DNA from 3 places in the Nonomuraea sp. AD125B genome. Region 1 is predicted to be linked to each of the others. Evidence: riboswitches for the same ligand, from Rfam matches in the RefSeq annotation. Region 1 holds a riboswitch; each other region holds the start of a gene.

Region 1 (7,684 bases):
CGCATGGGCTCGTCGCGGAAGATGGTCACGGCGTGGAAGACGACCTTGACCTTGCCCTCACGCGCCAGCCGCTGGATCGTCGGATCCACCTTGGCGTGCATGTCCTTGCAGACCGGGCAGTCAAAATCTTCGTAAACGTCCAGGACGGGAGCATCGCCGCCGCGGTCCGCCAGCACCATGGACCCGTCGAGCTGACGGGTCAGCCGCACCTCGGCCGAGCTCTCGCCCGGCCCGGAAAAGGCCAGCACACCGAGCACCGCGATCACCGCGCACGCGACCGCGACCGCCACCAACCGCTTCATCATTCGCCCACTCTCAGCTTGTCGATCGCGCAGACCCTACCGGAACGGAAACAATGACCGTATGAAGGCAGACCTCCTGACCCCAGCCGTGGCGCGTTACGTGTACGAGCACTCGACCAAGCCCGACCCCCTGCTGGAGCGACTGGCCCAGGAGACCATGGAGGTCACGGGCGACAGCGCGGGGATGCAGATCTCCCCCGACCAGGGCACGTTCCTCACGATGATCACCCAGCTCATGGCTCCCCAGGTGGCCGTGGAGGTGGGCACGTTCACCGGCTACTCGTCGGTCTGCATCGCCCGGGGCCTGCGGGGCGGCCGGCTGCACTGCTTCGACGTGAGCGAGGAGTGGACCTCGATCGCGCGCCGCTACTGGGCGGAGGCCGGGGTGGCCGACCGGGTGACGCTCACCCTGGGCCCGGCGCTGGACACCCTCGCCGCTTTCGACCAGACCGTCGACCTGGCCTTCGTGGACGCCGACAAGGGCAACTACCCCGGCTACTACGAGCTGCTGATCGAGCGCATGCGGCCGGGTGGGCTGCTGATCGCCGACAACACGCTGCGCCGCGGGCACGTGGCCGACCCGTCCCACGACGAGCCGACCACGGTGGAGATCCGCCAGTTCAACGACCTGGTGATCGAGGACCCGCGGGTGAGCGTGCTCATGCTGCCGGTCGCCGACGGCATGACGCTGATCACCAAGCACTGAGACGGGCGCGGGTCCCCGAGGTCAGGCGATCTTGTGGACCCAGCCGTGGGCGTCGGGGCGGGCGCCGTACTGGATGCCGACCAGCTCCTCGCGCACCCGCATGGTCACCGGGCCGGGCGTGCCGTCGGCGACCGTCCAGGCCCGGTCGGCGCCCTTGACCGAGCCGACCGGGGTCACCACGGCGGCCGTGCCGCAGGCGAAGACCTCGGTCAGCTCGCCCGACTCGCACGCCGACTGCCACTCGTCGACCGAGATGAGCCGCTCCTCGGTCTCCAGGCCGAGGTCGCCGGCCAGCTCCAGGATCGACTCGCGGGTGATGCCGGGGAGCAGGGTGCCGGTCAGCGCGGGCGTGACGAGCTTGTTGCCGAAGACGAAGAACAGGTTCATCCCGCCCATCTCCTCGACGTACTCGTGGGACTGGGCGTCCAGCCACACGACCTGGTCGCAGCCGTTCTCGACGGCCTGGCGCTGGGCGACGAAGGCGGCGGCGTAGTTGCCGCCGCACTTGGCGAAGCCGGTGCCGCCGGGGGCGGCCCGGGTGTACTCGGTGGACAGCCACACCGAGACGGGCTTGACGCCGCCACTGAAGTACGACGCCGCCGGCGAGGCGATGACCATGTACGAGTAGGTCCTGGAGGGGTAGTTGACGCCGAGCCCCGCCTGGGTGGCGATCATGAAGGGCCGCAGGTAGAGGCTGTGCCCCTCGGTGGTCGGCACCCACTCCTCGTCGGTGCGGACGAGGAGTTCGAGCGACTCGACGAACGTCTCCTCGGGCAGCTCGGGCATGGCCATGCGGGCGGCCGAGCGGTTGAAGCGGGCGGCGTTGGCGTACGGGCGGAACATCACGATGGAGCCGTTGGCCTGCCGGTACGCCTTCAGGCCCTCGAACAGCTCCTGCGCGTAGTGGAAGACCGCGGTGGCCGGGTCGAGCGAGAGCGGCCCGTACGGCGCCAGCCGGGCGTCGTGCCAGCCGCGGCCCTCGGTGTAGTCGATGATGATCATGTGGTCGGTGAAGGACTGCCCGAATCCGGGGTTCGTCAGTACCTGCTCCCGCTCGGCCGCGGTGCGAGCGTGGTCGGATAGCTGCACGTCGAAGCTGAGCTTCTGAGCGATGGTCATGACGATGGTCCTTCTCTCTGCGATTTCGCGAAAATCTACCGAATCCTGAGGGTCCGTGGACCCGCTACAGCGCGGCAGTGCTGCCCGAAGGCAGCTAGTACTTCCTATTGTCTCGCCATATGGGATGACAAGCTGCCGTTGGGCGATTCGGCCACTTCGGACAGCAGAAAGCGCCTGGCGATCCGGGTGCGGACCGCCAGGCGCGTGGGGAGGCTAGGCGGCCCTAGCCGGATACTCGCGCGGTGATGTCGTCGCCGATCTGCGAGGTGGTGCGGCCGGTCCAGCCGGTCAGCCGCTCGACGATGTCGTCGGCGACCGCCTGCTCGACCTTGGCCGCCTCGGCGCTCAGGCCGAGGTGGTCGAGGAGCATGGCGACCGACAGGATGGTGGCGGTCGGGTCGGCCTTGCCCTGGCCCGCGATGTCGGGGGCGCTGCCGTGCACCGGCTCGAACATGCTGGGCGCCGTGCGCTCGGGGTTGATGTTGCCGCTCGCGGCCAGGCCGATGCCGCCCGCGATGGCCGCGCCGAGGTCGGTGATGATGTCGCCGAACAGGTTGTCGGTGACGACGACGTCGAAGCGCCCCGGCTGGGTCACGAAGAACATCGACGCCGCGTCGATGTGGCAGTAGTCGGTGCTGACCTCGGGGTATTCCTCGGCCACCCGGTTGACCGTGCGCTGCCACAGGTCGCCGGCGAAGGTGAGGACGTTGGTCTTGTGGACCAGCGTCAGCTTCTTGCGCGGGCGGCTCTGGGCCTTGTCGAAGGCGTAGCGGACGACGCGCTCGACGCCGTGGGCGGTGTTGAGCGACTCCTGGGTGGCGATCTCGTGCGGCGTGCCGCGACGCATGGCGCCGCCGGTGCCCGCGTAGAGGCCCTCGGTGCCCTCGCGGACCACGATCATGTCGATGTCCTCGGCCGTGGTGTCGGCCAGCGGGGTCTCGACGCCGGGGAAGAGCTTGACCGGGCGCAGGTTGACGTAGTGGTCGAACTCGAAGCGCAGCCGCAGCAGCAGGTCGCGCTCCAGGATGCCCGGCGGCACGCTGGGGTCGCCCACCGCGCCGAGCAGGATCGCGTCGTAGCCGCGCAGCTCCTGCAGCACCGAGTCGGGCAGCGTCTCGCCGGTGCGGTGGTATCGCGCCGCGCCCAGGTCGTAGTGCGTGGGCTCGATCTTCGTGCCGACGGCTTCGAGGACCTTGAGCCCTTCGGTGACGACCTCGGTGCCGATGCCATCGCCGGGGATGACGGCCAAGCGGATGTTACGCGACTCCATGCCGGTACCTTACCGGCTCGTCTCGCCTGACGAACACTCGGTCTCATTTTTCGGACTGTTCCAGAAAAGTCCGATTTGTGAAGGTTTGCGATCTTTTGACTGATTCGTTAGCGTCCGTGCCCTGCCTAATCCACGCGGCGGTTCGCGTGGAGCCGGGGACCCACTCTCCCCCAGGGGCGAATCGGCATGCGCCGTAGGGCTGCTTCCAAGCCCGAGCCCGTCAGCTAACCCGGTCGGCCGTATGGAAGGACAGTCCCCTGTCTCGCATCGCCATTCTCGTGGCGGCGGGCGCGACCGGCCTCGCCGTGCTCGCCTCCCCCGCCCAGGCCTCCACCCCCGACGAGAACAACCCCGGCCGCGCGCCCAAGGCCGAAACCCTCGACCAGCGCGCACTCACCACCACGCTCACCGGTCCGGAACTCAAGAAGATCCGGGACCGGCAGAGCAGGCCCGCCTGGAAGATCGCGCTGAACTTCGCCCTGAAAAAACAGGGCATCCCGTACCTATGGGGCGGGACCGGCAGGGGCGGGTACGACTGCTCGGGCCTCATGCTCCGGGCGTACCAGAAGGCGGGGATCCAGCTGCCCCGCGTCGCCGCCGACCAGTACGCGGCATTCGACAAGAAGGTCTCCTGGAACCACCTCAAGCCCGGCGACCTGGTCTTCTTCAGCAACCTCGGCCACGTCGGGATGATCTCCCGGCCCGGCTACATGGTGCACGCGCCCCGCACCGGCGACGTCATCAAGGAGGAGAAGCTGTCGAGCTGGCGCAGAAGCGTCTTCGTCGGCGGCGTCCGGCCCGACCGCAAGGGCGTGCGGGAGTGGGCGGAGCGGCAGGAGGAGCCGGCACCGCCCATGCCCGTCGCGTCGGTGCTCTGACCGACGTCCCTGATGTGCGAGCCGGGGCCCTACCGGCCGGACTCCTGCGGGGCGCCGCCGTTGTCGCGGCGGTCCAGCGCGGTCTGCAGGGCCTCGGCGGCCTCGTCCTTGTGGTCTTCCGCACGGTTCCAGGCGTACATCTCGTACATGATCGTCAACTCGTTTCGCGAGGAGGCGTTACTGACGGGAGGGACTTACCGGCCGACGCGACGCCGTTCACCGCGGCGAGTCGCCGACCTGCCCTAACAGGCCTCGCCGCGGCAGGTAATGAGTACGAGCACCTGGCGCATGTGCTTCCACGTTAACCGAGGAATCTCGTTGGATGTCCTAGCATCCCGCATGCTGAGACAGCTGAGACGACGAAAAGGCCGCCGCCCGATCCGGGCGGCGGCCTTTCGCGCGAGGCGGGGAGTGTCAGTCCTCCAGGTCCACAGAACGGCCGCTCTCGGCGCCGATCTCGGCCACGATCTGGTCGACGATGTCGGCCGGGATCGCCGAGTCGACGGTCAGCGCGATGAGCGCCTTGCCGCCCTTGACGTCGCGGGCCACCTGCATGGAGGCGATGTTGACGCCGTGCTCGCCGAGCAGGCGGCCGACCACGCCGACGATGCCGGGACGGTCGGCGTAGGTGAAGAACGCGAGGTGCGCCGTCGGCTCGATCTCCATCTCATAGCCGTTGACCTCGACGATCTTGGTGATCTGGCGGGGACCGGACAGCGTGCCCGACACCGAGACCTGGCGGCCGTCGGCCAGCACGCCACGGACGGTCACCACGTTGCGCCAGTCGGGGCTCTCGGAGCTGGTGATCAGCTCGACGGCGACGCCGCGGTCCTTGGCCAGCAGCGGCGCGTTGACGTAGGTGACCTGCTCCTCGATGACGTCGGCGAAGACGCCCTTGAGCGCGGCCAGCTCGATGACCCGCACGTCCTGGGAGGCGATCTCGCCGCGCACCTCGACGTCGAGCTTGGTGGCGACCTCGCCGGCCAGCGCGGTGAACACCCGGCCCAGCTTCTCGGCCAGCGGCAGGCCCGGCTTGACGTCCTCGGCGACGGCGCCGCCCTGGACGTTGACCGCGTCCGGCACGAACTCGCCCGCGAGCGCCAGCTTCACGCTCCGCGCGACCTGGGTGCCGGCCTTCTCCTGGGCCTCGTGGGTGGAGGCGCCGAGGTGCGGCGTGACGACGACCTGGTCGAGCTCGAACAGCGGGCTGTCGGTGCAGGGCTCCTTGGCGAAGACGTCGAGACCGGCGCCCGCGACGCGGCCCTCCTTGATCGCGGAGTAGAGCGCGGCCTCGTCCACGATGCCGCCGCGGGCGACGTTGACGATGCGCACGCTCGGCTTGACCTTGTGCAGCGCCTCGTCGCCGATGAGCCCGAGGGTCTCCTTGGTCTTCGGCAGGTGCACGGTGATGAAGTCGGCCTGCTTGAACACCTCGTCGAGGCTCACCAGCTTGACGCCGAGCTGCGCGGCGCGGGCCGGCGGCAGGTAGGGGTCGTAGGCGATGATCTCGACGCCGAACGGCGCCAGCCGCTGCGCCACGAGCTGGCCGATCTTGCCGAATCCGAGGATGCCGACGACCTTCTCGTCCAGCTCGACGCCGGTGTACTTGGACCGCTTCCACTCCCCGTTCTTCAGCGCGGCGTGCGCCTGGGCGGTGTTGCGCGCGCTGGCCAGGATGAGGGCGACGGTCTGCTCGGCGGCGCTGGTGATGTTGGAGGTCGGCGCGTTGACGACCATGACACCGGCCTTGGTGGCCGCCTCGACGTCGACGTTGTCGAGCCCGACGCCCGCGCGGGCGACCACGCGCAGCTTGGGCGCCGCGGCGATGGCCTCGGCGTCGACCTGCGTCGCGGAGCGCACGATGAGGGCGTCCACGTCGGCGAGGGCGGGCAGGAGCTGGGAACGGTCGGCGCCGTCGGTGTGGCGGACCTCGAAATCGGCGCCGAGAACGGCGAGGCCGGCCTCGGACAGCTCCTCAGCGACCAGTACGACGGGCTTGTTCACAGGTGAATCCTTAGGGGCTTCCGGCGAGTCATGAGGGGGACACGTCCATGGATCCCCCGGCGGTCCTACCGAGTCTAACCGGCGCTTGTGAACGCATTCACGAAGGACCCACGATGTGAGACGGACGGGCGGCTACCCGGTAGAGGACAAAGTCACCCACTCCGGGGCCATCTTCGTCTTGATCGGGAGATTTATTCGCCATTAGCCTGATAAGCCGTGGCCGACTACCTATGGTTCGTCATATGAGCATCGGGAATCCTGCGCTTGCCGACGTTCTCGCCCAGCATGGCACGCCCCACCGGCTGCTGGGCGCCCTCGCCGACGGTGGCGTCCTGGTGGCAGTGCGCCCTGACCGTTCGGTCGTCCTCGGGACGACCCAGGCCGGCGACCGCGTGTTGCTCGGCTACACCAGCGCGACCACCTACGCCCGGCACCGTGGCAGCCATTCCCTGTCGGCGTGCGACGCCGACACCATCCTGGACATCCAGCGCGTCACGGGCGTGCGGGAGATCGTGATCGACGCGGCCGGACCAGCCGCCGCGGCCGTGCCCATCGACGATCTCCAGCGCTTCCTCACCACGACGCGGACCGGGCCCACGCCCGTCCTGTCGGGGGCGGCCCCCGCCGCCTACGCGACGGGCGCGATGGCCACCGTGTCGCGGGGTGCCGCGCTGGCCCAGGTCGCCCCGCCGGCTCCGCAGGCGCCGTCGTTCCCGTGGGTGCCCGCGCCGAGGCCGCACCTGTCGGGCCCGATGCAGCAGGTGGACCCCGGCTACCGCAGGTGCACCCATCCCATCCTGCCCGCGCTGCGGCAGGCGATCGCGCAGCTGCTCATGGACTTCCCGCTCGTGCACCACGTGTGGATCTCCGAGGCGAGCACCGCGTCCGGGGCCACCGGGATCATGCTGCACGTCAAGGTCCACATGTCGGCCGCCGAGGACGTCGTACGCGACCTGCACCGCCTGGTGCGGGCCCGGCTGCCGCAGTTCGCGGCCAGCGGCGCGCCGATCCTCATGGCCCGGGTGGCCGACGCGCGCAGCGAGCGCCGGATGATCGAGATCGGCGCGCACGTGGTGTGCGCCGACGTACGCGACTGACCCAGCGCGCCGACGTGCGCGGCTGACCTGCGGCGGCGGGATTCTCCTGCCGCCGCCGGCCGAATGGGTCTCCCCAAACAAGCCGTTGCTCGGCTCTAATGTGGGGATGATCACACCGGTCGCGGCCACGGTTCCCCGGGGCGTGCGCCTCGGTTACGGGGTCGGCTCCTTCTGCACGGCAACGGTCAACGCCGTGCCGGGGTTGTTGTTGCTCTACTACATGACCAACTTCCTGGCCGTGCCCGCGTGGCTGGCCGGCGTGGTGGTGACCGCGCCCAAGGTCTGGGACCTGGTCATCAATCCGCTGG
Region 2 (7,684 bases), on a different contig from region 1:
GCTCGTCGTGGGCGACCAGTTCCTTGAGCGCGCGGCGTACCTGCTGGGGCGGCACCGGCTCGGGACGCGGCACGGCGTCCGCGAGCGCGCCCTCCAGGCGGCGTTCGAGCTCGCGCCGGAAGCCCAGGAGCGACGGCTGCCACTCCCAGCGGTCGTCCACCCCGGCGAAGCCGCGGTAGTGCAGCTCGTAGCAGGCGAACAGGGCGAGCTGCAGGTCGCCGTCCGCCAGGGCCGTGGCGCAGGGGCCAGGGGTTGCCGGCGGCGGGTCCAGGTCGGCGGGCGGCCCGGCGAGGCGTTCGAAGAGCTCGGCGGTGAGGGGGCCGCGGGCGGCGGGCAGGTGCATCCGGCTCCGCTGCCCGGGGCCCTCACGTCCAAACCGGGCGCGCCGGGCAGCGCGGCGGTCGCGGGCCGGGCACGGCGGGACCGCGATGATGGGAGGGAAGATCACGATGACAGGAGCCACACATGCAGATCGGTGTCGTCTTCCCGCAGTCCGAGATCGGCGCGGACCCGGGCGCCGTACGCGCCTACGGCCGGCGCGTCGAGGAACTGGGCTTTCGCCACGTGCTCGCCTACGACCACGTCGTGGGCGCCGACCCGGCCGTGCACCAGGGCTGGAGCGGCCCCTATGACGTGCACACGACCTTCCACGAGCCGATGGTGATGTTCGGCTACCTGGCCGCGCTGACGTCGCTGGAGCTGGTCACCGGCATCATCATCCTGCCGCAGCGGCAGGCGGTGCTGGCCGCCAAGCAGGCCGCCGAGGTCGACCTGCTGACCGGCGGACGCTTCCGCATGGGCGTGGGGCTGGGCTGGAACCACGTCGAGTACGAAGCGCTCGGCGCGGACTTCGGCACCCGCGGCAAGCGGATCGAGGAGCAGGTCGCGCTGATGCGCGAGCTCTGGTGCGAGCAGACGGTCACCTTCGAGGGCGAGTACCACCGGGTGAGCGCCGCCGGGCTCGCGCCGCTGCCGGTGCAGCGGCCGATCCCGGTCTGGTTCGGCGCGCAGTCGCCCCCGGCCTACCGGCGGGCCGGGCGGCTGGCCGACGGCTGGTTCCCCCAGATGTCCCCGGGGCCGGAGCTCGACCAGGCCAAGGCCATGGTCGAGGAGGCCGCCACGCAGGCCGGCCGCGACCCGTCCGGGCTCGGCATGGAGGGCCGGGCGGGGTGGACGGGCGACGCCGAGGCGCTGGTCGACCTCGCCGGGCGCTGGCGGGAGGCGGGCGCGACGCACCTCTCGATCAACACGATGGGGGCGGGCCTCGGCCCGGTCGAGGGACACCTGGAAGCTCTGGAGGAGGCCGCCGCCGCGCTCGGGCTGGGACGCGGCTGAGAGCACACCCGCACGTTACCTTCGCCGCCCGTCATGGGGATTTCGTGACCGGGGAATTACGCAGGTCAGAGGGGTGTTGTACGGTCCAGTGAGCGTGGCCGCGACCTCAGCCGCAGAGCGAGTGACCACCGGGCCGCGCTCGCCCGCGTCCGCCTCGCGGACGCCACGTTCGATCCCACTCCCACCGCGGGCGTCCGATGCCCGCGGCCGCTGAATCCGCCACTGGCGGAACCGGGGACCCGTTCTCGACCGGGGTGAATCGGCACGTCCATGTGCCGTAGGGCAGCTTCCGCACGCCCGAACCCGTCAGCTAACCCGGTAAGCGGCATGGAAGCGCAAAGGAGCAAACCCCTCATGGCCATCAGCCGTTTCATCCGTGCCCCGAAGCTGAACGCCGCCAAGCTGGCGCTGAGCGGCGCCCTCGCCGTCTCCGCCCTGGGCGCCACCGCCGCCGTGACCGCGGCCGCCGACAGCGCCCCCGCGCAGCCCGCGGCCGCCGCCGCCGCCCAGCAGGGCGTCAGCAACCGCGACGCGCGCGTCAACGTCACCGCCCAGCAGGTCCTCGACCTCGCCCGCGCCCAGGTCGGCACGTCCGAGAACGCCGACGGCGGCGGCACCAAGTTCCAGCAGTGGTACGCCGACTCGGCCCGCGCCGGCGAGACCGTCCAGCGCGACGGCGGCAACAGGAACGCCTACCTGAACGCCCCCTGGTGCTCGATGTTCGTCTCCTGGGTCGGCGAGCAGACCGGCGCCCGTACCCAGGTCGGCTGGGACGCCTACACCGTCGCCCACGCCAAGTGGTTCGCCGCCAACGACCGCTGGGGCACCGAGGCCAAGCCCGGCGCCGTGGTGTTCTTCTCCTGGAGCGGCAGCAAGAGCCTGAGCGCCATCAACCACGTCGGTTTCGTCGTCAAGGACAACGGCGACGGCACGATCTCCACGATCGAGGGCAACACCGGCAACGGCAAGGTCGAGGAGCGGGTCCGCCCGACCTCCCAGGTCGTCGGCTACGGCTACCCGAACTACGCCGCCTGACCCGCTCACTCCTCCGGAGGCCAGTTCCTGAGCACCGCGTCGAGAGCGTCGAGGGTCCGCGCCCAGGACACGTCCACCTCGCGCGGGGTGCGGGCGAAGCCGCCCTGCGTCTCCAGGCTGACGAAACCGTGGAAGGTGCTGTGCAGCATGCGCACGGCGTCGGTCTGGGCGGGCTCGGGCAGGTCGTAGCCGCGCAGGATGGCCCTGGTCATCTCGGCGTGCCGGCGGGCGGCGCTGGCGTAGGCGGTCTCGTCGTCGAGCTCGATCTGCCCGGCGGCGTACCGGCCGGGGTGCTCCTTGGCGTAGCCGCGGTAGGCGTCGGCGAAGGCCACCAGCGCGTCCTTGCCGGCGCGGCCGGCGAGGGCGGCGGCGGCCCGCTCGGCGAGCTCGGCGAGGGCGAGGACCGCCACCCGCACCCGCAGCTCCTGGGCGTCCCTGACGTGGGAGTAGAGCGCGGCGGGCTTGACGCCGAACCGGCGGGCGAGCGCCGAGACCGTCAGGTTGTGGAAGCCGAGCTCGTCGGCCAGCTCCGCCGCCGCCCGGGTCAGGCGTTCCGCGGTCAGTCCCGCTCGTGCCACGCGCCCTCCATCACTTAAAGCCTTTAAGCATTTGCATAATAGCATTAAGGAAACTAGCCTCGCCGCTCATGAGACCTCTCACCGAGCGCGAGATCCGCGCGTCCCTCATCAACTGCTCGAAGGGTGAGGCCAAGCGCGCCGGCGTGCCGAAGGACCTGCCCGACCAGCCCTGGGACGACCTCGACTTCCTCGGCTGGCGGGATCCGGGCGCGCCGGAACGCGCGTACCTGGTGGCCGAGCGCGACGGCGCCCTCGTCGGGGTGGCGCTCCGCGTGACCTCGGGCGCGGCCCGCGGCTTCACCGCGCGCAGCATGTGCTCGCTCTGCCTGACCACGCACACCAACGGCGGCGTCGCGCTCATGAGCGCCCGCCGCACCGGCGAGGCGGGCCGCCAGGGCAACTCCGTCGGCCAGTACATGTGCGCCGACCTCGCCTGCTCCCTCTACCTGCGCGGCACGAAGGAGGCCGCGGGCGGCGGCGTCATCGACGAGTCCCTCACCCTGGAGGACAAGCTCGCCCGCACCCGGACGAACCTGTACGCCTTCCTGGACAAGGTGGCCGCGAGAGCCGCATGAGCCGGTCAGACCGCGGGACCGCGCGTGCGGAAGGAGGCGCGGTAGGACTGCGGGGTGACGCCGACGACCCGCTTGAACCGCTCACGGAACGCCGTCGCCGAGGTGAACCCGGCCTGCGCCGCGACCCGCTCGACGCCGTGGTCCGTGGTCTCCAGCAGGAGTTGGGCCCGCCGCACCCGGGCGCGCAGCAGCCACTGCAGCGGCGTGGTGCCGGTCTGCTCGCGGAAGCGGCGGCCGAAGGTGCGCTCGCTCATCCCGGCCCGCGCGGCCATGCCGGCCGGCGTCAGCTCGCCGGCGAGGTTGTCCTCGATCCAGGACAGCACCGGCTCCAGCAGTGAGCCGCGCGGCGCCGGCGGCCGGGCGTGCGTGACGAACTGCGCCTGCCCGCCCTCGCGTTCCAGCGGCGTCACCGCCAGGCGGGCCGCGTCGGCGGCGACCGCCGAGCCGAGGTCGCGCCGGATCAGGTGCAGGCACAGGTCGAGCCCCGCGGCGGCGCCCGCGGAGGTGAGGATCTGGCCGTTGTCCACGTAGAGGACGTCCGGCCGCACGTCCACCAGCGGGTACGCCTCCGCCAGCCGCTCCGCCGCGGCCCAGTGCGTGGTGGCGCTGAGCCCGTCGAGCAGCCCGGCGGCGGCCAGGGTGAACGCCCCCACGCAGATGGAGGCGATCCTGACGCCGCCCGCGGCCGCGGCGCGCAACGCCTCCAGCGCGGCCGGGTCGGGCGGGGCGGCCCCCTCGGAGCAGCCGGGCACGACGATCGTGTCCGCCTCGCGCAGCGCCTCCAGGCCGTGCGGGGCGACGATGGTGAAGGCGTCGCTCGCGACCTGCGGCGTCACCGCGCAGACCAGCACGCGGTACGCCCGCCGCCCGTCCACCCGGACCCGCCCGAACACCTCGACCGGCGTCGCCAGGTCGGCCGCCACCACCTGGTCCAGCGCCAGAACCGCCACCGTGTGCATGCGGGACACCGTAGGCGGTGGCGGGAACCCGTGGGAAATTGGCGTTCCAGCCACTGGGGCCGGGCGGCGGGCCAGCCCTAGCGTTCCCCCGTGTCCAACCTCATGTCCGTCCTCATGCCGATCCTCATCGGGATCGTCTGCGTCTGCCTGCTCTCCCTGATCCCCGACCCGCACCGCCGCCGCGCCAACGCCGTGCTGGTCGCCGGCGCGGGCGCCGCGTACCTGAGCGGCGGCGGGCTCGGGTACGCCGAGTTCGTCCTGCCGGTCGTCATGACCTACGTCGCCTTCCGCGGCCTCGACAGCTGGACGTGGATCGGCGCCGGCTGGCTGCTCCACACGGCCTGGGACGTCCTCCACCACCTGAACGCCAGCCCCATCCTCGCCTTCGCCGGCGACTCCTCCTTCGGCTGCGCCGTCTGCGACCCGGTCATCGCGCTGTGGTGCCTCGCGGGCGGCCCGCCGGTGCTCGCCCGGCTACGCGACCGGCTGCGCCGGACCGCCCCCGCCGCTTAGGCGCGCCCCGAACGACCGGAGGGCGGCGCGGAAACGCTCCGGCTCCTCGACGGTGAAGGGGACGTCCAGGAAGGCGAGGCGGAGCAGCAGCCACTGCCAGGTGTCGAGCGCCAGCACGGCCCTGGTCCGCCGCTCCCCCAGGGCCTCCAGGTCGGCGTCCTCGTAGGCGAACGCGTCGGCGACGTCGGCCAATGACGCCTCGACGGTGAGGACGACCCGCTCGCGGTCCTTGCCGAGCCCCTGGCGCAGGTAGTCGAGCGCGGTCTCGGCGGGCAGGGGGCGGGGCTCGTACGTGCTGGTCGAGGTGCGCAGGCCGGTGACGCGGTCGAGGCGGAAGACCCGCCAGTCGTCCTTGGCGGTGTCGCGGGCCAGCAGGTACCAGCGCAGGTTGTGGTGCACGTGCCGGTAGGGCTCGGCCCGCCGGGAGGTTACCGCGCCGTCCCTGCCGGTGTAGTCGAAGGTGACGACGAGCCGGCGCTGGATCGCCTCGGCCAGCTCGGCCAGGACGTCGGCGCTGACGCTCGGGGCCCGCGCGGTGCTGGTCTCCAGGCTCGCCCTGAGCTGGGCGGCCCGGTGCCGCAGCCGCTTCGGCAGGAACTGGTCGAGCTTGCCGTAGGCGCGGGTGGCGGCCTCGTCCACGCTGCCCTCGGCGGCGCGGCCGGTCGCGGCCAGGGTGGCGAGGCCGAGGAGGGTGGCGATCGCCTCGTCGTCGTCGAGCACCAGCGGCGGCAGCGCGCTGCCGGCCACCAGCCGGTAGTGGCCGCCGGGGCCGGGGCGCGTCCGCACCGGGTAACCGTAGGCGCGCAGGCGGTCGACGTCGCGGCGCAGGGTGCGGGGGCTGACCCCGAGCCGGGCCACGAGCTCGTCGGCGGTGAACGCCCGGCCGGTCTGCAACGTGGCGAGCAGGGCGAGGATGCGCTGGGTGACGTCCGCCATGCCTCCAGTCTCTCCCGGGACGCGGCCAGGAAGTGGCCACATCTGTTCGTAGCGTCGTACGCATGCCGAAGTTCATCCGCATCCGGGGCGCCCGGACCAACAACCTGAAGAACCTGGACGTGGACCTCCAGCGCGGCCGGCTGACCGTGTTCGCCGGGGTGTCGGGGTCGGGCAAGTCGTCGCTGGTGTTCGACACGATCGCCGCCGAGGCGGGGCACCAGCTCAACGAGACGTTCCCGCCGTTCACCCGCAACCGGCTGCCCCGGTGGACCCGTCCCGAGACCGACGAGATCGCCGGGCTCTCCCCCGTCGTGCTGATCGACCAGCGTCGGATCGGCGGGAACGCCCGTTCCACGGTCGGCACGATCACCGACGCCTGGACGTACCTGCGGCTGCTGTTCTCCCGGGTCGGCACGCCGTACGTGGGCGAGTCCAACCGGTTCTCCTTCAACGACCCCGCCGGGATGTGCCCGTCCTGCTCCGGGCTCGGCGAGATCGTCGTGAGCGCCGTCGAACGGTTCCTGGACCTGGACAAATCGCTCGCAGACGGGGCGATCCTGCTGCCGGGGTTCGGCCACGGCGGCTACTGGTACAGCCAGTACGCCGACATCGGCGCCTTCGACCCCGCCACCCCGCTGCGCGACTGGACGCCCGACGAGCGCGCGGCGCTGCTGTACGGCGGCGAGCACGCCGCCCGGCTCGGCGTCCGGCCGCCGAAGGACTACGAGGGCGTGGTCGAGCGCTTCGAACGCATCTACCTGCACACCTCCGACGACCTGTCCGACCGCAAGCGGGAGACCATCGAGCGCTTCACCCGGTCGCAGACCTGCCCCGACTGCCACGGCGACCGCCTCAACGAGGCCGCCCGCACCGCGACCGTCCTCGGCCGCACGATCGGCGAGATGGCCCGCATGGAGATCACCGAGCTCGCCGACCTGGTGGAAGAGGTGAGCGACCCCGCCGTCGCGCCGGTCGTGGCGGCGCTCGGCGACAAACTGCGCGCCATGATCACCATCGGGCTCGGCTACCTGCACCTCGGCCGCGCCACCCCCACGCTGTCCGGCGGGGAGTCGCAGCGCGTCAAGACCGTCAAGCACCTGGGCAGCAGCCTGGTCGAGATGCTGTACGTCTTCGACGAGCCCACCGTCGGGCTGCACCCGCACGACATCGCCTCCATGACCGCCCTGCTGCAGCGGCTGCGCGACAAGGGCAACACCGTCCTGGTCGTCGAGCACGACCCCGCCGTCATGGCGATCGCCGACGAGATCGTCGAGATCGGCCCGGACGCGGGCGCCGGCGGCGGGCGGCTGGTGTTCCAGGGCTCCTTCGACGGGCTCCGGTCGGCCGGCACCGCCACCTCGGCGGCCCTCGCGGCCCGTACGCCGCTCAACACCGCGCCGCGCCCGCCCCAGGGCGTCATCACGGTGACCGGCGCCACCCGCAACAACCTCCAGAACCTGACCGTGGACGTCCCGGCCCAGGTGCTCACCGTGCTGACCGGGGTCGCCGGCTCGGGCAAGTCCAGCCTCGCCGCCGAACTGGTCGCCCAGCACGACGCGATCGTCCTCGACCAGCGGCCGGTCAGCGTCAACCGCCGCTCCACCCCCGTCACCTACACCGGGATCGCCGGGGCCGTACGCAAACTGTTCGCCCGGCACAGCGGCCTGCCCGCCGGGATGTTCAGCGCGAACTCGGCCGGCGCCTGCCCCGACTGCAAGGGCCTCGGCGTGATCTACACGGACCTCGCCTTCAT
Region 3 (7,684 bases), on a different contig from region 1:
GTTCTGGCCGTTGCAGTCCCAGATCAGCACCTGGGTGCCGTCCGCGGTGCCGCGGCCGGACACGTCCAGGCACTTGCCGCCGTAGACCCGCAGCTCGGCCGCGCCGGTGGCCTCCCAGCGCTGGTTGGCCTGGCCGTTGCAGTCGTAGATCTGCACCGGCGTGCCGTTCGCCTGCGCGGCGCCGACCACGTCGAGGCAGCGGCCCGAGCCCACGCCCCTGATCGCGCCGGCCGTGGAGCCGGGGTCGCCGGGCTCGCCGATGCTGCCGGGCGCCGACTGCAGCGCGGCGTACCAGGCGGCGGCCATCTTGTCGTAGCCGCCGGCGGTGGGGTGGATGCCGTCGATCAGGTCGGCGGTGGTGAGCTTGCTGTGCATGTCGACCAGGCGGACGCGCTTGCCGGCGCTCACCTTGCTCTGGACGATGCCGGGGATCGCCGCGTTGAAGGTGCGGGCGGCCGACTCCTGACCGGCGTTGGACAGCGGGATGATCGTCGCGACGAGGACGTCCGCGTTCGGCGCGCCCGCGGTGATGCGGTCGATCAGCGTGGACAGCCGTTGCGGCGCGCCGGCCAGGTTGTAGTTCTGCAGGACGTCGTTGGTGCCGATGTGCAGCAGCACCGTGCGCGGCGTGTACGAGCGCAGCCAGCCGGCGATGTTCGCGTCGATCTGGTCGATCCGCCAGCCCGGATGGCCCTCGTGGTCGTGGTCGCCCAGGCCGGCGGGCCCGTTGAACTGCGAGCCGACGAAGTCGACCGTGTACCGGCCGCCGAGCAGGCGCTGCCACAGCCCGATCCGGTACCCGCCCGGCACCTGGGTGCCCTCGGTGATGGAGTCGCCGAGCGGCATGACCCGCGTCCCGCCGTTGGACTCGGCGGCGGCGGTGCCCGCCCCCGTCGCCAGGGTGGCCAGGACGAGCGCCAGGGCCGTGAGCGCGGCGGCGCAGCCGCGTCTCCAGGCGCGCGGGCCCGCCGTCCGGACGGGGGCCGAATCGATAGGGGTCAAGGGAGCCTCCTGACGTGTTGTTAGCGCTAACATTTCGCGGCCCGATGCGGCGCTCCTTCCGCGTGGGCTGCTGCGGTGGTGGTGTGTCGCGGAGCAAATACCTCGCGGCCGCATCCGTCAAGCGCCCGCCCCCGCCTGTGACGGCCCCCGCCGGCCCGCCGGGACGCCCCCACCAGGCATGACCCGGTGACGAGCGCGCGGTGGCGTGCGATGAAACGTTCACGCCGCGGCGGCCGGTCGTCGCACCGATCCGCTCACCGCCTTGACGGCGTTCGTGGGGGTTTTCGCTGTCGTGCTAGGAGGCCGCGTAACAGGTGGTCGAGCCGACCAGGCGGACGCCCGTGCCACGGGCGACCGTCAGCTCGAAGGTCAGCAACGTCCTCGGGTCGCGCAGCACCGTCACGTCCTGGTGCCCGTCGCGCAGGTCCAGGTCGTCGGCGATCTCGGCGTACCCCATGGCCTGGAGCTTCTCCCGCAGGCCGGAGGAGGCGTCCACCCGCTCGCTCTCCGCGCGCAGCGACCCGCGCACCTCGCCGGGCGCGCAGGAGCCGTCGTCGATGTGCTGTGGCGCGGAGCGGCGCAGGCTGGAGGAGCGCAGGAGGAGGTCGGCGTCGGCGGCGAGCCGGCTGGTGGCCTCGTCGAGCGTCGGGAGGCCGCGGCCCGCCGTGCACGCGCTGATCGCCGCGGCGCAGGCGAGCGCCACGGAGGCTGCGTATCGGCGGGTACGCATGCTCCGGACCCTACCGGAGGCCCCGCGCCTCCGGCAGGCCGCGCGGGATCAATGGATGATCGACTTGAGTCGGCTCACCAGGTGCTGGTCCTCCACGCACCGGCCGAGCCCGAGCGCCACCGAGTACAGGGGCCGCTCCGCCCGCCGCACCGGCATGTACAGCGCCGCGCGCAGCCGCCGGCCCAGGCCGCGCAGCAGCGCGCCGCCCCCCACCAGCACCGCGCCGCGCTCCCCGAGGTCGGCCACCAGCTCGGGAGGGCATCCCTCGACGGTCCCGACGGCGGCCCGCACGATGGCCTCGACCGGCTGCCGCGTCGCCTCGTAGATGAGCTGCACGGGCAGCGACACGGCCCGCTCCTGGCCGGTCTCGGCGTCCCGCCCCTCGACCGTCACGTGCCGCTGCAACGGCTTCCAGTCGGTGCCGGCCCGGCGCTTGGCCTCCTCCGCCTCGGCCTCGTCGAGCAGCAGCCCGTGCTCGCGCTCGACCATGCGGACGATGGCGAGGTTCATGGCCCGGCCCCCGAAGGGCACCGTCGCCGAGGCCACCACCGCGCCGTGGGACAGGACGGCCACGCGGGCCACGTCCCGCCCGATGTCGATGACCATCCGCCCGGTGCCGTCCCGCACCTGGACGCCCGCGCCCAGCGCCGCCGCGAGCCCGTGCGGGACGAGCAGGAGCCCGCGGGCCTCGGCGTCGTAGGCCACGTCCCGGAGGGCCGCCCTGTCGATGGACGTGGCGCCCTCCGGCAGCGCCATGACCAGGCGCGGACGGATCGCGAAGGGCCTCCGGTGCACCTTGCGCAGGAAGTGCCTGATCAGCCGCCGGGTCAGCTCGCCGTCGGCCGGCAGGCCGGCGCTGACGGGCCAGCAGGTCTCGTGGCCGCTCGCGGGGTCGGCCTCCGCGCCGTACTCCACGATCTTGCCTGTCCTGGCGTCGCGGACGACGGCGGAGGGCTCGTCCAGGACGATGCCCTTGCGCTTGACGTAGATCCGGGTGCGCGCGGCCCCCAGATCCACGGCCAGGTCCAGCCCCAGGATGCTCATGGCTGTCCAGGTGATATGTCCACCATGTCGGGATTTGTTTCCGGCGGACCATCAACGCAACACCACGAGCAGAACGTGGTCCTTTTACCCGGCCGAATCCCTGAGCTCCGCCAGGACCTCGTCGGCCCACTGGAGGCTGGTCCGCGTCTGCGCCAGCCCCAGCCTCAGCGCGTACGCCCCGAACGAGGCGGGGGACTGGCTCTCCAGCGTCGCCAGCCGCCTCTGGAACCCGGCCCGGATCCGCTCCATCACCGCGATCGCGTCGTCCCGGTCGAGCAGCGGCAGCATGAACGCCTGGAGCGCGACCTCGCTCCGCGTCACGCCCACCGCCGCGTGCTCGATCATCCACTCGTGGAGCCGCCGCGTCCCCTCGGGGGTGATCGTGTACGTCTTGCGCCCCCTCGCGCCCTCGGAGCCGGCGTCGACCAGCCCGTCGGCCGCCATCTTCACGAGCTCCGGATAGATCTGCGTGTGCCCGGCCTGCCAGACGTGGTTGAGCGAGATCTCGAACTTCTTCGCCAGGTCGTAGCCGCTCGCCGGGCCTTTCACCGAGAGCAGCCCCAGGAGCGCCATCCGCAGGGACATGGCCGTCAGCTTATCGAAGACTTGACATGTAAGAGCTTACATATCAATCTTCACATGTGAATGATGACATGAAGACGCGGGACGGCAGCACGCTCGTCCTCGTGGCCGCGCTCGGCGGCATGTTCCTCGCGATGCTCGACCAGACGATCGTCGGCACGGCGCTGCCGCGCATCGTCGGCGAGCTGGGCGGCGGCGAGCTCTACACGTGGGTGGTGACGGCCTACCTGCTGACCTCGACGGTCACGGTGCCGCTCTACGGCAGGCTGTCCGACCAGCACGGCAGGAAGCCCTTGCTGCTGGTCGGGATGGTGGTGTTCGTGGCGGGCTCGGCCCTGTGCGGACTGGCCCAGGACATGACGCAGCTCATCGCCTTCCGCGCGCTCCAGGGGCTCGGCGCGGGCGCGCTGGTGCCGTTGTCGCTCGCCCTGGTGCTGGAGATGTTCCCGCCCGGCAGCCCGCGCGGCGCGCGCACCCAGGGGGCGCTCGGCGGCGTGATGGCGCTGGCGTACCTGGCGGGGCCGTTCCTCGGCGGGGTGTTCACCGACCAGGCGAGCTGGCGCTGGGGTTTCTACGTGAACGTGCCGCTCGGCGCGGTGGTGATCGCGATCGTGGCGCTGCGCCTGCCCTGGAGGCCGGGCACCGGCGGCGGCGGGCGTCCCGACTACGCGGGCATCGCCGTCTTCACCGTGGCCATCACCGCCCTGCTCGTGGGGCTGACGGAGAAGGGGCTCGACGGCCACACCTGGACCGACGCGCCCGTGGCGGGGCCGATCCTGCTGGCGCTGGCCGGGCTCGCCGCGTTCGTGGCGGTGGAGCGGCGGGCGGCCAACCCGATGATGCCGATGCACCTGTTCGGCAACCGGACGTACACGCTGGTCAACGTCACCTCCTTCGTCACCGCGTTCTGCCTGTACGCCGGGGTCGTCTTCCTGCCGCGCTACTTCCAGGAGGCGCTGGGCGCCGGCGCCACCGAGTCGGGCCTGCGGATCTACCCCATGACGCTGGCCATGGTCGTGGGCAGCGGCGTCATGGGCCTGCTGATGTCCCGTACCAGGGTCTACAAGCCCTGGCTGCTGGCTTCGCCGTTCCTGCTCGCGGCCGGCACCCTGCTCTGCGTCAACCTCGCCCTGGACACCGGCGGCCTGGCGCTCGCCGGGTGGATGCTGCTCATCGGGCTGGGCATGGGGCCGATGCTGTCGGGGCTGACCGTGGCCGTCCAGCAGGCGCTGCCGCCCGCGTACCTCGGCACCGCCTCGGCCAACCTCACCTTCTTCCGCCAGATCGGCGGCTCCGTGGCGCTGGCCGTGGGCGGCGCGCTCTACACCTCCACGGTCACGGCGGAGGCTCCGGCGCAGGGCCTCGCCGCCGCGCACGCCTCCGCCGCGGCCGTCGCCGTGCCGTCGATCGGCGTGGCCGGGGCGGTGATCGCCCTGGTGGCGCTGGCGGCCATGCCGGGACGGCGGCTGGAGTTGCCGGCCGTACCGCAGACCAAGATTGACGCCGGTTTCGCGTCGTAAGGGACCCCGTGCGAAGCTGGGGGTGTCCCAACACCATGGAGGTCCTCAATGGCGGAATCACCGGAGCCGGAAGTCAGCGAAACTCCCGAGGACGAGATGAAGCGCAAGTTCCGCGAGGCGCTTGAGCGCAAGCGCGGCCAGCAGGCGGCCGGCGGCGCGGGTGGCAGGGGCGGCGATCCGTCGAAGATCCACGGCACGCACGGCCCGGCCGCGAACAAGCGATCCTTCAGGCGCAAGAGCGGCGGCTGAGTCAGACAGTTCCGGCAGGTCCAGAGGGGCGCGGTTATTCCGCGTCCCTCTTTTCTTTGCGCGCGGCCAGGTAGATCTTTTGTCCGATTCATGACGATTCGTTTGCGTTCGTCCCGGCGTGCGTGGTTTAGTCTTGCCATTCAACCAGCCGAATCCCGAACCACTCGGGAACCGGGGACCCACTTCGTTGGGGTGAATCCGGCAGCACGCCGGTAGGGCATCTCCTCGCCCGAACCCGTCAGCTAACCCGGTAGGCGTGATGGAGAGGACCCCCGCATGTCGTACCGCGTCACACCCCCGGACGCCGGCTCCCCACCGGTCGAGATTCCCGAGAGCGTAGTGCCGGCCGCCGGCTGAGCGGCCCTTCACCCCAGGCTCTTTTCCGCGCTCCGCGCAGCCTCCCCCGTCAGGTGCTCACCCCTGGCTGCGCCTTTCTCCCCTGAGCGCGTGTCCCTGTCCCCTCGCAAAGGACTCACTGCTTCATGTCTCCCCGCTTTGGCCTGCGTTCCTGCGCCGTGCTCGCCGCCTGCTCGTTCGGCGCGCTCACCGCCGTATCCACCCCCGCCCACGCCGACACCGACGAGAAGATCCTGCTCAAGGGCTCGACCACGGCCTCCTACTTCTGGGACGACGCCTCCGGCCGGGCCGGGGACACGGGCCTGCCGGCCAGCGGCAAGCCCATGCAGAAGGGCCTGGCCGCCAGCCCGAGCTGGCCCCTGCTGACCGAGGGCTACGTCATGTACAAGGGCAAGAAGATGCCCTTCTTCGTGGGTGACCGCGGGCCCGGCGTGCCCTCCAACTCGGGCATCATGCTCGACCTGGACGCCAAGACGTTCGCCGAGCTGACCGGCGGCAGGTTCAACCCCTCCACGCTGTACGTGGACGGCAACGGCGGCCAGGGCCACATCAAGGTCGACTACGTCATCACCAAGTGGGGCCCCGGCGTCGGCAAGAAGAACTACCCGGTGCCCTTCTCCACCGGCGCCTGGTCGCGCCGCGACAACAACCCGGCCGAGCCCCCGAAGGTCGCCGAGAAGCCGAAGACGACGCAGACCGCGCAGCCGGCGAGGACCGTGGAGAAGACGGCGGTCGCACCCCAGGCCAAGACGCAGAACCAGGCCGGCGCTTCCTCCGGCGGCGCGGCCGTCGAGCTCGCCGCCGGCCGGACCGTGCCCGCCCCCGCGGCCGAGTCCGAGCAGGTGAGCACCGGCGTGAGAGGCGCCGTGCTGTGGTTCGTCCTGGCCCTGGGCGGCGGGGCCGTGGTGGTGGCCGGCACTCGGCTCCGGCGCCTGATCAAGGGCTGACCTCGGCCCTGACGCTTTACGTCACCGGACCAGAATGAGATTCTGGCCCGGTGACGACCCGCGTAACCGCCAACGGCATCGACATCGCCTACGAGAGCTTCGGCGCCCCCGGAGGCCGCCCGCTGCTCCTCATCATGGGTCTCGGCGCCCAGCTCATCCATTGGGACGAAGGGCTCTGCGAGCTCCTGGCCGAGCAGGGACACCACGTCGTCCGGTTCGACAACCGCGACGCGGGGCTCTCCACCCACTTCGACGAGGCCGGGGTGTCCGGCCCTGGCGCGGCTCCGCCGTACCTGCTGGACGACATGGCCGACGACACCGCCGGCCTCATGGACGCCCTCGGCTGGCCACAGGCCCACATCGTGGGCGCCTCGATGGGCGGGATGATCGCCCAGACGCTGGCCATCCGCCACCCGGAGCGCGTGCTGACCCTCACCTCGATCATGTCCACCCCCGGTCCGGAGGTCGCGCCGCCGACCGCGGAGGCCTCCGCGATCCTCATGGCCCGGCCCCCTGCCGACCGTGACGGCGTGCTGGAGCAGGCCGTACGGACCTGGTCGGTGATCGGCTCGCCCGGCTACGAGCTGGACCACGAGCGCGTCACCACCCTCGCCGGCCTCGCCTACGACCGCTGCTTCGACCCGGCGGGCACCGGCCGGCAGCTCGCCGCCATCATGGCCTCGGGCAGCCGCGTCGAGGCGCTCGGCCGGCTGGACGTGCCCACCCTGGTGGTGCACGGCGAGGCCGACCAGCTCGTCCCCCTGGCGGGCGGCCAGGCCACCGCGGCGGCCATCCCGGGCGCCCGCCTGGTGACGTACCCGGGCATGGGGCACGACCTGCCCCGCGCGCTCTGGCCCGACCTCGTGGCCGAGATCACCAAGCTCACCACCGCCTGAACGCGCCGCGGCCCGCGCCCCCCGGCGCGGGCCGCGCAGGTGGTCAGACCTCCAGCTTCTCCTCGATGGCCCGGAGCTGGTGCCGGGACATGGCGAGGTTGGCCCGGGCGCGGTCGAGGGCGAGGTAGAGGAACAGCCCCTTGCCGCCGCGTCCGGTGATGGGGCGGATGATGTGGTACTGGCCCCCCAGGGTGATGAGGATGTCCTCGATGCTGTCCTTGAGGCCCAGCGAGTCCATCGTACGCAGCTTGGCCTTGACGACCTCGGTGTTCCCCGCGGCGGCGACCTGGAGGTCCAGGTCCTTCGATCCGCCGAGGGTGCCCAGCGCCATGCCGCTGCCGTAGTCGACGACCGCCG

The links. A riboswitch is a leader RNA that binds a small molecule or an ion and turns the genes downstream of it on or off. The one in region 1 is predicted to bind cyclic di-AMP.
Region 2: it holds a riboswitch for cyclic di-AMP, as region 1 does, so the genes downstream of both, ACBR40_RS04080 (CHAP domain-containing protein) here and ACBR40_RS35655 (C40 family peptidase) in region 1, are expected to answer to the same signal.
Region 3: it holds a riboswitch for cyclic di-AMP, as region 1 does, so the genes downstream of both, ACBR40_RS11340 (hypothetical protein) here and ACBR40_RS35655 (C40 family peptidase) in region 1, are expected to answer to the same signal.

What each region holds. Positions count from the first base shown of each region.
Region 1 is NZ_JBGLOU010000016.1:64,457-72,140, forward strand. Features, by position in the region: gene ACBR40_RS35635 (DsbA family protein) at 1-305, opposite strand, end outside; gene ACBR40_RS35640 (O-methyltransferase) at 364-1,008, shown strand; gene ACBR40_RS35645 (branched-chain amino acid aminotransferase) at 1,030-2,127, opposite strand; gene ACBR40_RS35650 (3-isopropylmalate dehydrogenase) at 2,351-3,397, opposite strand; cyclic di-AMP (ydaO/yuaA leader) riboswitch at 3,510-3,651, shown strand; gene ACBR40_RS35655 (C40 family peptidase) at 3,676-4,275, shown strand; gene serA (phosphoglycerate dehydrogenase) at 4,690-6,279, opposite strand; gene ACBR40_RS35665 (hypothetical protein) at 6,522-7,376, shown strand; gene ACBR40_RS35670 (MFS transporter) at 7,483-7,684, shown strand, end outside.
Region 2 is NZ_JBGLOU010000001.1:876,323-884,006, reverse strand. Features, by position in the region: gene ACBR40_RS04090 (iron-containing redox enzyme family protein) at 1-448, opposite strand, end outside; gene ACBR40_RS04085 (LLM class F420-dependent oxidoreductase) at 466-1,335, shown strand; cyclic di-AMP (ydaO/yuaA leader) riboswitch at 1,534-1,675, shown strand; gene ACBR40_RS04080 (CHAP domain-containing protein) at 1,690-2,370, shown strand; gene ACBR40_RS04075 (TetR/AcrR family transcriptional regulator) at 2,376-2,948, opposite strand; gene ACBR40_RS04070 (FBP domain-containing protein) at 3,017-3,523, shown strand; gene ACBR40_RS04065 (GlxA family transcriptional regulator) at 3,529-4,482, opposite strand; gene ACBR40_RS04060 (DUF6010 family protein) at 4,573-4,995, shown strand; gene ACBR40_RS04055 (YafY family protein) at 4,957-5,931, opposite strand; gene ACBR40_RS04050 (ATP-binding cassette domain-containing protein) at 5,994-7,684, shown strand, end outside.
Region 3 is NZ_JBGLOU010000003.1:487,565-495,248, reverse strand. Features, by position in the region: gene ACBR40_RS11370 (lectin) at 1-1,002, opposite strand, end outside; gene ACBR40_RS11365 (hypothetical protein) at 1,298-1,732, opposite strand; gene ACBR40_RS11360 (rod shape-determining protein) at 1,781-2,776, opposite strand; gene ACBR40_RS11355 (PadR family transcriptional regulator) at 2,861-3,361, opposite strand; gene ACBR40_RS11350 (MDR family MFS transporter) at 3,418-4,878, shown strand; gene ACBR40_RS11345 (DUF5302 domain-containing protein) at 4,927-5,127, shown strand; cyclic di-AMP (ydaO/yuaA leader) riboswitch at 5,264-5,399, shown strand; gene ACBR40_RS11340 (hypothetical protein) at 5,610-6,431, shown strand; gene ACBR40_RS11335 (alpha/beta fold hydrolase) at 6,482-7,327, shown strand; gene ACBR40_RS11330 (hypothetical protein) at 7,371-7,684, opposite strand, start outside.